2 regions of the Thermus sp. KWY1 genome follow, and region 1 is predicted to be linked to the other one. Evidence: riboswitches for the same ligand, from Rfam matches in the RefSeq annotation. Region 1 holds a riboswitch; the other holds the start of a gene.

Region 1 (5,191 bases):
CCAAGGTTGCCCCGCTAGGATAGGGACATGGGAATATCCGAGCTGGAGGAAACCTTGAGGGCCAAGGCGGAAACGTTCTTGGCCCAAAGGCAAGGCTTCCGGATTGAGAAAACGGAGGACGTGTTTGCCCGGCGCTTTTACCTTTCCCCGGAGCGGGTGAAGGTGGTGAACCACTTGAGGGGGAAACCCCTGGCGGTATTTAACCCCGGGGTAGCGTACAGGGACGGAGTAGTACACCTTTTTGTACGTCTGATCTTCGATTACTACGGCTACGCCTCCAGCGTGGGGTACGTGGCCCTTCCCCTGGAAGACCTGCTCGCCGGTCAGTTGCCTGACCCTTTGCCGGTGGAGATCGTCCTTTACCCAACCGAAGTCTGGGAGGCCTCGAGGGGATGCGAGGATCCCCGGGCCCACGCCTGGGGTGCAGGCTTCCTCCTCTTCTATACCGGCGTGGGCAAGTTGGGTGAAGCTCGCCTCACCGACCACAAGGATGTCTTTTTCCCAGCCTTGGCCCTGGCCGAGTTCGATCCGGACCTAAAGCTCCGGCGCAAGGGATTGGTGCGAATAGGCCCGGCAGGAAAGAGCCTCCTTTTGCCGGCTAAGGGGGCCACGTTACTCCAGGGGAATGCCGTTCTTCTAAGGCCCAGCCTTCCCGGAGTTCCAGACATGGGTTGGCGGGGGCGGTTGGATTGGAACCACCTCTCCATCGACCAGTTGGAACCCATCCTGGCCCCAGAATCCTTTGAGTTCAAGGTGGGGTGGTCCACCAATGCCTACCCCTTGGGGGATGGAACCTATTTGGTGGCCTACCACGGCATCCTCCGCCGGGACTTGTCCTATCGCCACGGTTTCGCATTGCTTTCGGGCGACGGTGAACTTCTTGCTCTGTCCTCCTACCTTTTGGCCCCTCAGGGTCTTGTGGAAACGTACGGGGACCGGCCGTTTACCTTGTACGGCAACGGTCTCTTCCTGCACGGGGACGAATTGGTTTTCGTGGGTGGGGTAGGGGACTACGCCGTGGGTGTTTTCACCGCCCCTTGGCAGGAGGTGCTCGTGCGGCTCACGCCCCTGTAATGGACTGCACCACAAAAGTCTGCGATCAGGCAACCGGGAAAACCGGCGCAGGGTATTGACGGTTTTCCCCAACAAGTTGTAGCCTCCTGAGTAGGACACCCAATACTTAGGGTGTCCCGGCCGCGATGCCAGGCCGACAGGCCTGGACGCCAGCCGGCGGTGGGGGAAGTCCGGTGAAAGTCCGGCGCTGTCCCGCAACGGTAACCGGCTTTGTCCGGAAGCCCGAGTACCCGCTTCGCGGCCTTACCCCGTAGCCCTCGAGGCAAGGGTGAAGGTGGTGATGCCTGTGGGACCTTAGACTCCTAATCCCCCAAAACCCGGTGGCCCAAGGTCCTTGGGCCAGGCGACCTTAGGCAAGTTCTTGCCCAGCGCGGGGTTATTCCCCTTGGGCAGGTAGAAGGGATGGCTTAGCTTTTACGGGCCCAAAGACGGCCCTCGGAGGTCCGTGGTGAAGGAAACGCGCATGGTCTACCCGGTTTTCCCTGGGGAAACCAACCATTACGGGACCCTTTTTGGCGGCACCGCCATGGCCTGGATGGACCAGGCAGCCTTCGTGGCGGCAACCCGCCACGCCAGGCGCAAGGTGGTGACGGTGCACTCGGATGCGGTGGACTTCAAGCGCCCCGTGCCCCTGGGCTCCATCGTGGAGCTGGTGGCACGGGTGGTGGAGGTGGGCCGCACCTCCATGCGGGTAGAGGTGGAGATGTGGGTGGAACCCATTGAGTCAGGTAAGGAAGCCTATCTGGCGGCTAAGGGTGGGTTCGTGCTGGTGGCGGTGGATGGGGAGGGGCGTCCCGTTTTCGTTCCGCCTTTGGAGCCCGTGGCTTAGGGGGACACCATGCTCACGGATCCTAGGCCCCACTACCGTCCCTACGAGTATCCGAGGCTTTTAGCCTACCGGGACGCCATCCGGCACAGCTACTGGCTCCACACGGAGTTCAGCTATGCGGCAGACGTCCAGGACTACGCCCTGGCGGGCCCTGAGGTGCGCTCGTTGGTGGAGCGCTCCCTTCTTGCCATCTCCCAGGTGGAGCTTTCCGTGAAGCTCTTCTGGGCCCGAACCTACGAGGTCTTCCCGAAGCCAGAGGTGGCCGAGGTGGGCATGACCTTCGCCGAAAGCGAGGTGCGTCACGCCAACGCCTACGCCCACCTTTTGGATCTCCTGGCCCTCGAGGACCGCTTTGCCCAGGCCTTGGAGGAGGAGACCGCCTTAGGGGAACGGCACCGCCACTTAACCGAGGTCCTGGGATCCGCCTTCCGAGGCAACCTGAGGGGTCACGCCCTCGCCCTCCTTCTCTTTTCTGCCTTCACCGAACACGCCTCCCTTTTCTCCCAGTTCTACGTGCTTATGGCCCTGAACAAGCGCCTTGGGCGCTTCAAGGGGATCTCCAACGCCATCGAGGCCACCAGTAAGGAGGAAAACCTGCACGGCCTCTTTGGGGTAGAGCTCCTCAGGATCCTTAGGGGAGAGCGGCCGGACCTCTTCGGGCCCTCCTTTACCGAGGAGGCCCTGGATAGGGTAGAGGCCTTCTTTCGCACGGAGGAGGCCCTTTTGGAGTGGATCTTCGCCCGGGGGGACACCGAGGCGGTGAGGGGAGAGGAGGTCCTGGAGTTCCTTAAGTGGCGGTACAACCAGGTTCTTTCCCTCCACGGCCTGCCCGCGCCCTTCCCCGTGCGGAAGGAGTGCCTAAGGGATACGGAGTGGTTTGACCTGGAGCTTTTGGCGGACAAGGAAGTGGACTTCTTCAACAAGAGGAGCGTGGCCTACGCCCGCAGGGTGCAGAGCTACGACCCGGAAAGCCTTTTCTAGGAGGGAAGGATGACCAAGACCAAGCGGGAATACCGGCCCTGGTACTGGGCCAATGAATGGACGAGGCTCTACATGAGCCGGGGCTACCTTCTCCCTGGGGTGACGCTGGAGGAAAGGGTGAAGGAGATCGCCGACCGGGCGGAGGCCCTGACCCGCATCGAGGGCTTCTCCCGCAAGTTCGAGGAGTACATGGCCAAGGGTTGGTACTCCTTGGCCACCCCCATCTGGGCCAACTACGGCCTCAAGCGGGGTCTCCCCATCTCCTGCTACGGCACCTACGTGGAAGACGACACCGCCTCCATCCTGAGGGCGGTGGCGGAGATCAGCATGATGAGCAAACAGGGTGGGGGCACCTCGGTTTACCTGGGGGCCCTTCGCCCCAGGGGAGCCCCCATCCGGGACAACGGGGAAAGCAATGGTTCCTACGCCTTTGCTTCTCTCTTCGACCGGGTGATCGAGGTGTTCAACCAGGGTTCCACCCGGCGGGGGCAGTGCGCCGCCTACCTCCCTATCGAGCACCCGGACCTCGAGGAGTGGTTCAAGATCCAGCGGGAAGGAGGGGAGATCCAGTCCCTCTTCTGGGGGGTTTCCGTGGGGGATGCCTGGTTGGAGGAGGCCATCGCCGGGGACAGGGAGAAACGGGAAAGGTGGGCTAAGGTACTCAAAAGCCGCACCGAGGTGGGGATCCCCTACATCTTCTTCCGGGACAACGCCAACCGCCAGGCCCCGGAGGTTTTCAAGAAGCTGGGGAAGACGATTCATGCCAGCAACCTCTGCACCGAGATCATGCTCCCCTCGGGCCCCGAGGAAAGCTTCGTGTGCTGCCTCTCCTCCCTAAACCTCCTCCACTTCGACGAGTGGAAGGACACGGACGCCGTGGAAACCCTCACCATCTTCCTGGACTCCGTGCTGGACGACTTCATCGAGAAGGCGGAGGGCATCCCCTACATGGAGCGGGCGGTGCGCTTCGCCAAGCGGTACCGGGCCATCGGGATCGGGGTTTTGGGCTGGCACAGCTACCTCCAGTCCAAGGGGATTCCCCTGGAGAGCACGGAGGCCCTTTTCCTTAACAACCTCATCTTCAAGACCATCCGGGAAAAGGCGGAGGAGGCGAGCCGCTGGCTTAGGAAGCGCCATCCGGAGGACGAACTGGCCGACCTAATGGAAAGGCGAAACGCCACCCTCCTGGCCATCGCCCCCACCAAGAGCAGCTCCTTCATCCTGGGACAGGTGTCCCCCTCGATCGAGCCCTACACCAGCAACTACTACCTCAAGGACCTGCAAAAGGCCCGAATCGCCTTCAAGAATCCCTTTTTGGAGGAGCTCCTCCAGGCGAAGGGCAAGAACGAGGAGAAGGTGTGGCGGAGCATCTTGGAGCATAACGGCTCCGTGCAGCACCTGGACTTCCTCTCCGACGAGGAGAAGGACGTGTTCAAGACCTTCTCCGAGATTTCCCAAAAGACCCTGGTCAACCTGGCCATCGCCCGGCAGAAGTACATCGACCAGGGCCAGTCCCTCAACCTGGTCATCCACCCCGAGGCCCCGCCCAAGGACGTGAACGAGCTGTACCTGCACGCCTGGAGGGGCGGGCTCAAGGCCCTTTATTACCAGTTCAGCGCCAGTGCGGCCCAAGCCTACAGCCGGGACCTGCTGCTTTCCTGCCGGGCTTGCGAAAGTTAAGAGCACCCTTGGCAGCCACCACGCAAGGGGGTTATACCACCCCACTTTGGAAGGACCGAGCTTGGAGCTCAGGCAAGGATCTTCCTTAGTTGGGCCTTGTCTCGGGGTGGCTGGGGGGGCACGGTGGGGCGGGAAAGGGAATGACCGGGTTGGATCCCGGCTCTATGTTCGTGAACGTTTTCTTTCGCGAAGGGAGTTTCCTGGCTCCCCTTGAGGAGGGCAAGCGAGCCTTCCTAGCCTGCACCCCTCGGGTGTGGGCCAGAAGGAGGCTTTGAGCTGAGGGTGGGGAAGGCATAACCACGGAAGGAAGTTCCTTAGGGAAGGCTCGTAGAGTTTCACCCGGGTGAGGGGGCTAGAGAGTACAAGATTAGGGACGCGAGACCAGTGGTTGCTAAACCAAGTCCTGAGCTTCTCAAGGGGTTAACCCTAAGAGGTGTTTGAACGCCTAAGTGAGGGTCACAAGATATAGTCTAGACGCGATGCCGCGAAGCGGTTAGAACTGTAATATAAATGAAGCAACCGCTTTTTGCAGTCTATGCGCTATGGCTGGTCGTGTCAAGATTTATGTGTAAGCGTCTGTGTACGGGGGGCATACCTCTCCAGAAGCATCTTCTCCAGCACTTCCCG
Region 2 (5,191 bases), on a different contig from region 1:
TTTGCCCCCACGGGCCGAGGGGTTCTAGCGGCCCAAGCCCACCTGGTTGGCGATGGCCTGGGCGGCGTTGGCCGCCGCTTGTGGGTTCCTGCTTTGCAAGAAGATCTCCATCACCGTGCCGAACTGGCTCATGAAGCTTTCGGGTGCCACCGCCCCGTGCACCAAAGAGCCCACGATGCGGTTGGACTTCCAGTCCTTCATGGCCGACTGGCCGTAGGCGTTGTACTTGGCGGGGTCGGAGTCCAGCCGGGCGGCGATGGAGCCCTTCAGGGGGTTAAAGGTGTCCTGGCCCTCCTTGGAGCCCACTAGCTTGAGCCAGTTGATGGCGTTTTGCCGGTTCTTGGCTCCCTTGGGCAGGCCAAAGGAGTCGGAGAGCATCATGAAGATCCCGGAGGTGCCAGGGGACGGGGTCCAGGCGAAGTCGGTGCCGGGCTTGAGCTTCAAGGTGGTGCTCATGTAGCCGGCGGCCCAGTCGCCCATGATGTTGAAAGCGGCCTTGCCCTGGACTACCCGGTCCACCGCCTGTTGCCAGGAAAGCCCCGCGGCGTCCTTGTTGGCGCAATCCAGCACCTTGCCAAAGGTTTCCCATACGGCCACCGCCTTGGGGTCGGTGAACTTTAGCTTGCCGCTCCAGAGGTTATTCCAGCCGTCGGCTCCCAGGGTGGCCAGGGCCACGCTTTCCCAAAGGTGCTGCTGGGTCCAGTTCTCGCCCAAGGCCAAGGGTGCTTCAAGGCCCTTCCGCTTCAAGGTCTGGCAGGTGGCGAGGAACTCCGCCCAGGTCTTGGGCGGGGTCACCCCCCATTCCTTCAGCTTGGCGGGGATGTACCACATGACGTTGGAGCGGTGGATGTTGACGGGCACGCTCCAGATGCCTCCCTTGTAGGAGAGGAGGTCGATGAGGCCCTTGGGGAAGGCTTGGAGCCAACCCTCCTGCCGGAAGAGGCTGGTGAGGTCCTCCATGCGGTCGGCCACCACCCAGGTGCCGATGAGTTCCTGCCCGGCGTGCACCTGGAAGGTGTCGGGCGGGTCACCGCCCAGCATGCGGGTCTTCAGGACCGCCTTGGCGTTCACCCCTGCCCCGCCGGTAACCGTGGCGTTGATGACCTCCACACCGGGATACTTTTGCTTATAAAGCCGGATGAGGGCCTCGAGGGCCGGGCCTTCGTCTCCCGCCCACCAGGAGAAGATCTCCAGCTTGCCCGTCTGGGCCAGGGCGCTAAGCCCCAAGGCCACGCCGATCGCCAAAAGCCACTTCCTCATACCTACCTCCATTGCGACGTGGGCTTTCCGCCCACAGGCCGCCCAGCTCGAAAAACCTCACCAAAAAGAGGCTGGCCCCACCCACCGCCGGGGCCAGGTGACCATAAAGGGAAGGTTGCACGGGCAAGGAACGATGGGCTTCCAGGAAGGCATGGGCCGCCAAGGACTGGCGCAAGGATTGCTCCAGGTAGGGGAAGAACTCGGCCGCCTTGCCCCCTATGACCACCCGGGCCGGGTCGTAGGCCACAGCCAGGTTGGCCAGGAAGCGTCCCAAGGCCTCACCCAAGTGGTGGATGGCCTCGAGGGCCAAAGCCTCCCCCTGCTTGGCCTGCTGGAGCAGGGCCTCGAGGTCCCCTGCCTTTCCGCCCAGGGACCGGTAGTGCTCCAAGAGGGCACCGAGGCCCAGTTCGGTTTCCAAGCATCCCACCCGGCCGCAGGCGCAGGGCTTGTGCCCCTGGCCGAGCCAGTGGCCCAGCTCCCCAGCGGCCCCACCCGCTCCCCGCAGGATCCGGCTATCCGATACCACCCCGATTCCCAAGCCCGTGCTGAGCACCAGGTAGGCGAGGTTAGCCTCGCCGTGAAAGAAGACCTCGGACAGGGCCGAGGCCTTGGCATCGTTTTCCAAGGCCGTGGGCAGGGGAAAGTGGGAGAGCAGGGGCCGCAGGTCCAGGTTTTTCCAGCCCAGGTTGGGGGCCAGGAGGAGCCGGTCCTCCACCACCACCCCAGGCAGGGTGAACCCCAGGCCCAAGGGCCCCGGTACATGGGGAAGAATTTCCTGCAGAAGCCGTTCCAGGCGTTCCCTGGGACCGGCCTCCCGGGGGTGGCTCCATTCCCTGGCCCATAGAACCTCTCCCCGCCAGTCCAGGGCCAGAAGGACGGTCTCCTCCACCCCCAGTTCCGCGCCTAGGGCAAAGCGGACGCCAGGGCGCAGGTGCAAGAGGGTGCCGGGCCGGCCCACGGGGGGAGAGGTAAAGGCCCCTTCCTCCAGAAGGCCCTCCTGTAAAAGCTCATCCACCAGGCGGCTTACCGCGCTTTTAGCCAAACCGGTAAGCCGGGAAAGGTCCGCCCGGGTAAGGGGGCCCCGCCTCAGGTGGGCCAGGATGGCCCGGCGGTTGAGCCTGCGGATTTCCTGCGTGTCCCCTTTGCGCATCCCAGTTCCTTTCCCTTGGCCCTTTAGTTCGTTCTCGGGACTAAGTAAATCACCCGTCCCCGGATGTGTCAAGCCCTTGCCTTTTTGCCCCGTTAGGCTTAGCCTGGCCTTAAGGCCCGCTAGGGCCTCAAAGCCAGGTCCGTTGCCCTGGTGCCTGGGCGCGTAGTCCAGGCTTAAAGTGGGGAAGTCCGGTGCAAGTCCGGCGCTGTCCCGCAACGGTAACCGGCCACGCTTTGGGCTTAAGCTTCGCAGGCCGGAAGCCCGAATACCTGCCAGGGCCGCCCGCCAGACCCCGAGGCGGGCACCTCACGCGGATGGGGGAGCGATGGGGGTTTGCAAAGCCATTTGCGCCCCTGCCGCTTTCCGGCAGGGGTTTTCCCTACCTCCCCCGGGCCTGGCCCTAGCGGCCTTAGGGAGGTAGGTATGAGAAGGATACTGGTCTTCCTGGCAGCTCTTTGGGCCTTGGCCTTGGCTTTCCCCTTGACGGTCACCGACGACCTTGGGCGCACGGTTACCGTCAAGGCACCGCCCAAACGGATCGTCACCATGTTGCCCTCGGTGACGGAAACGGTCTGCGCCCTAGGGGCTTGCGACCGCATCGTGGCCACCGACGACTACTCCGACTGGCCCGAGAGGGTGAAGGCCCTGCCCAAGGCGGGGGGGCTTTACAATCCCAACCCCGAGTTCATCGTCTCCCTGAAGCCGGATCTGGTTCTGGTTTCCAAGTACGGGCGTTTGTACGAAACCCTGGAGCGGGCGGGCCTAACGGTGTATGCGGTGCGCACCGAGACCTACGAGGACATCTTCCGCACCACCCGCACCCTGGGGAGGCTTCTTGGCCTCGAGGCCCAGGCGGAGCGCCTGGTGGCCCAGATTCAGCGGGAGGTGTACCAGGAGGAGTCCCGGGCGGCCAAGGCCCCGACCCGGCCCCGGGTTTACTACGAGATCGACCCCACCCCCTACACCGTGGGTCCGGAGAGCTTCATCGGGGTCCTGATCCAAAAGGCCCGGGGGGTGAACATCATCCCCAAGGAGCTGGGCCTTTTCCCCAAGATCGCCCCCGAGTTCGTGGTGGAGAAGAACCCCGAGGTGATCGTGGCCACCTACCCGGGTGCCCTGGAAACCATCCGGGCCAGGCCTGGCTGGAGCCGGGTGAAGGCGGTGCAGACAGGGCGCATCTGCGTGTTTACCGGGGGTCAGGATAGCCTCCTCTCCCGTCCAGGCCCCCGGGTGGCCCAGGGGCTTAGGCTTCTGGTGGATTGCTTCCACGGGCGCTAGGCCATGACCCGGGCCCTCCCCCTGGCCCTTAGGCGGAGCCTGGTCTTTTTCTGGCTCCTCCTCCTGCTCCTCCTGGCCCTGGTGCTGGGGGTAGCCATGGGGGCGGTGAGCCTACCGCCGGGCGAGGTGCTCCAAGCCCTTTTGGGCCTAAAGGAGAATCCCATCGTCACGGAGATGCGGCTCCCCAGGGTTCTGGGGGGGATGCTGGTGGGGGCGGCCTTGGGGGTGGCGGGGGCCAGCTTCCAGGGGCTTTTCCGCAATCCCCTGGCCGACCCCTACCTCATGGGCTCGGCGGCGGGAGCAGCCTTCGCCGTGACCCTTCTGGCCAGCTTGCTGGGGGGCCTGGCCCCCGCCTTTGCCCAGCAGGCCATCTTCCAAAGCCTTCCCCTTTCCGCCACCCTCTTCGGGTTCCTCGGGGCCCTCTCCGCCACCTTCCTCACCCTGGTTCTGGCAGGGGGCGCGGCCCGGACGGGGGAGCTGGTCCTGGCGGGGGTGGTGGTGGGGAGCGTTTTGACCGGGGCCACCACCTACCTGATGATGCAGGACGCCGACCGAGTGCGGGCGGTCTTCGCCTACACCCTGGGCAACCTGGCCTTCATGGGCTGGCCTTCGGTGAAGGCCATGGTCCTCTTTTTCCTTCTGGCGCTTCCCCCGCTGTTGCTTTTGGGGCGGGTGTTGAACGCCCTCCAGCTGGGGGAGGAGGTGGCCCGGAGCATGGGGCTACCCCTCGAGGGCCTGAAACTCCTCCTCCTCCTTGCCGCAAGCCTGTTGGTGGCTGCTGCCGTGGCCCAGGCGGGGATCATCGGCTTCGTGGGCCTGATTACCCCCCATCTCCTCCGGCGCCTCTTGGGCGAGGATTACCGGTTGCTTCTGCCTGCTTCTGCCCTAGGCGGGGCGGTTCTCCTAACGCTGGCGGACCTCCTGGCCCGCACCCTTACCCGGCCGGCGGAGCTTCCCGTGGGGGTGGTGACCACTCTTCTTGGGGGGCCATTCTTCCTGTACCTGATGTGGAGGCGGCGTGGAAGGGCTTGAGGCCAAGGGGATCGTGGGGCCCTATGCCCTCTTAGGGGTGGACCTGGCCGTAAGGCCGGGGGAGTGGGTGGCCCTTTTGGGCCCCAATGGATCGGGGAAGAGCACCCTTCTGAGGGTTATGGCGGGGCTCCTCCGGCCCAGGGCAGGGGGGGTCTTTCTGGAGGGAAAGCCCCTTCGGGGTTATGGAAGCTATGCCCGGGGCCGGCTCCTCGCCTACCTGCCCCAGGGAGGCCCCTACCCGGAGGGGCTCTTGGTGGAGGAGGTGGTGCGCTTAGGAAGGCTTCCCCACCTGGGCCTTTGGGGGCGCGAGGGGTGGGAGGATGTGGAAGCGGTGGAGTGGGCTTTGGAGGTTACGGGGGCTTCCCGTTTCCGGGGCCGGTACCTGGGTAGCCTTTCCGGCGGGGAACGCCAGCGGGTTCTTCTGGCCCGGGCCCTGGCGGCGAGGCCCCGCTACCTCCTTCTGGACGAGCC

The links. Region 1 has a riboswitch for cobalamin ahead of AC27GT_RS03400 (acyl-CoA thioesterase). Riboswitches for the same ligand answer to the same signal wherever they lie in the genome.
Region 2: it holds a riboswitch for cobalamin, as region 1 does, so the genes downstream of both, AC27GT_RS05090 (ABC transporter substrate-binding protein) here and AC27GT_RS03400 (acyl-CoA thioesterase) in region 1, are expected to answer to the same signal.

What each region holds. Positions count from the first base shown of each region.
Region 1 covers NZ_BAAJPG010000011.1:55,133-60,323, forward strand. The annotation lists gene AC27GT_RS03395 (glycoside hydrolase family 130 protein) at 28-1,074, shown strand; cobalamin riboswitch at 1,196-1,326, shown strand; gene AC27GT_RS03400 (acyl-CoA thioesterase) at 1,538-1,903, shown strand; gene AC27GT_RS03405 (ribonucleotide-diphosphate reductase subunit beta) at 1,913-2,884, shown strand; gene AC27GT_RS03410 (ribonucleoside-diphosphate reductase subunit alpha) at 2,894-4,564, shown strand; partial or broken gene AC27GT_RS03415 (IS256 family transposase) at 5,120-5,191, opposite strand, start outside.
Region 2 covers NZ_BAAJPG010000017.1:84,604-89,794, forward strand. The annotation lists gene AC27GT_RS05080 (ABC transporter substrate-binding protein) at 25-1,260, opposite strand; gene AC27GT_RS05085 (ROK family transcriptional regulator) at 1,217-2,410, opposite strand; cobalamin riboswitch at 2,542-2,701, shown strand; gene AC27GT_RS05090 (ABC transporter substrate-binding protein) at 2,834-3,688, shown strand; gene AC27GT_RS05095 (FecCD family ABC transporter permease) at 3,692-4,720, shown strand; gene AC27GT_RS05100 (ABC transporter ATP-binding protein) at 4,707-5,191, shown strand, end outside.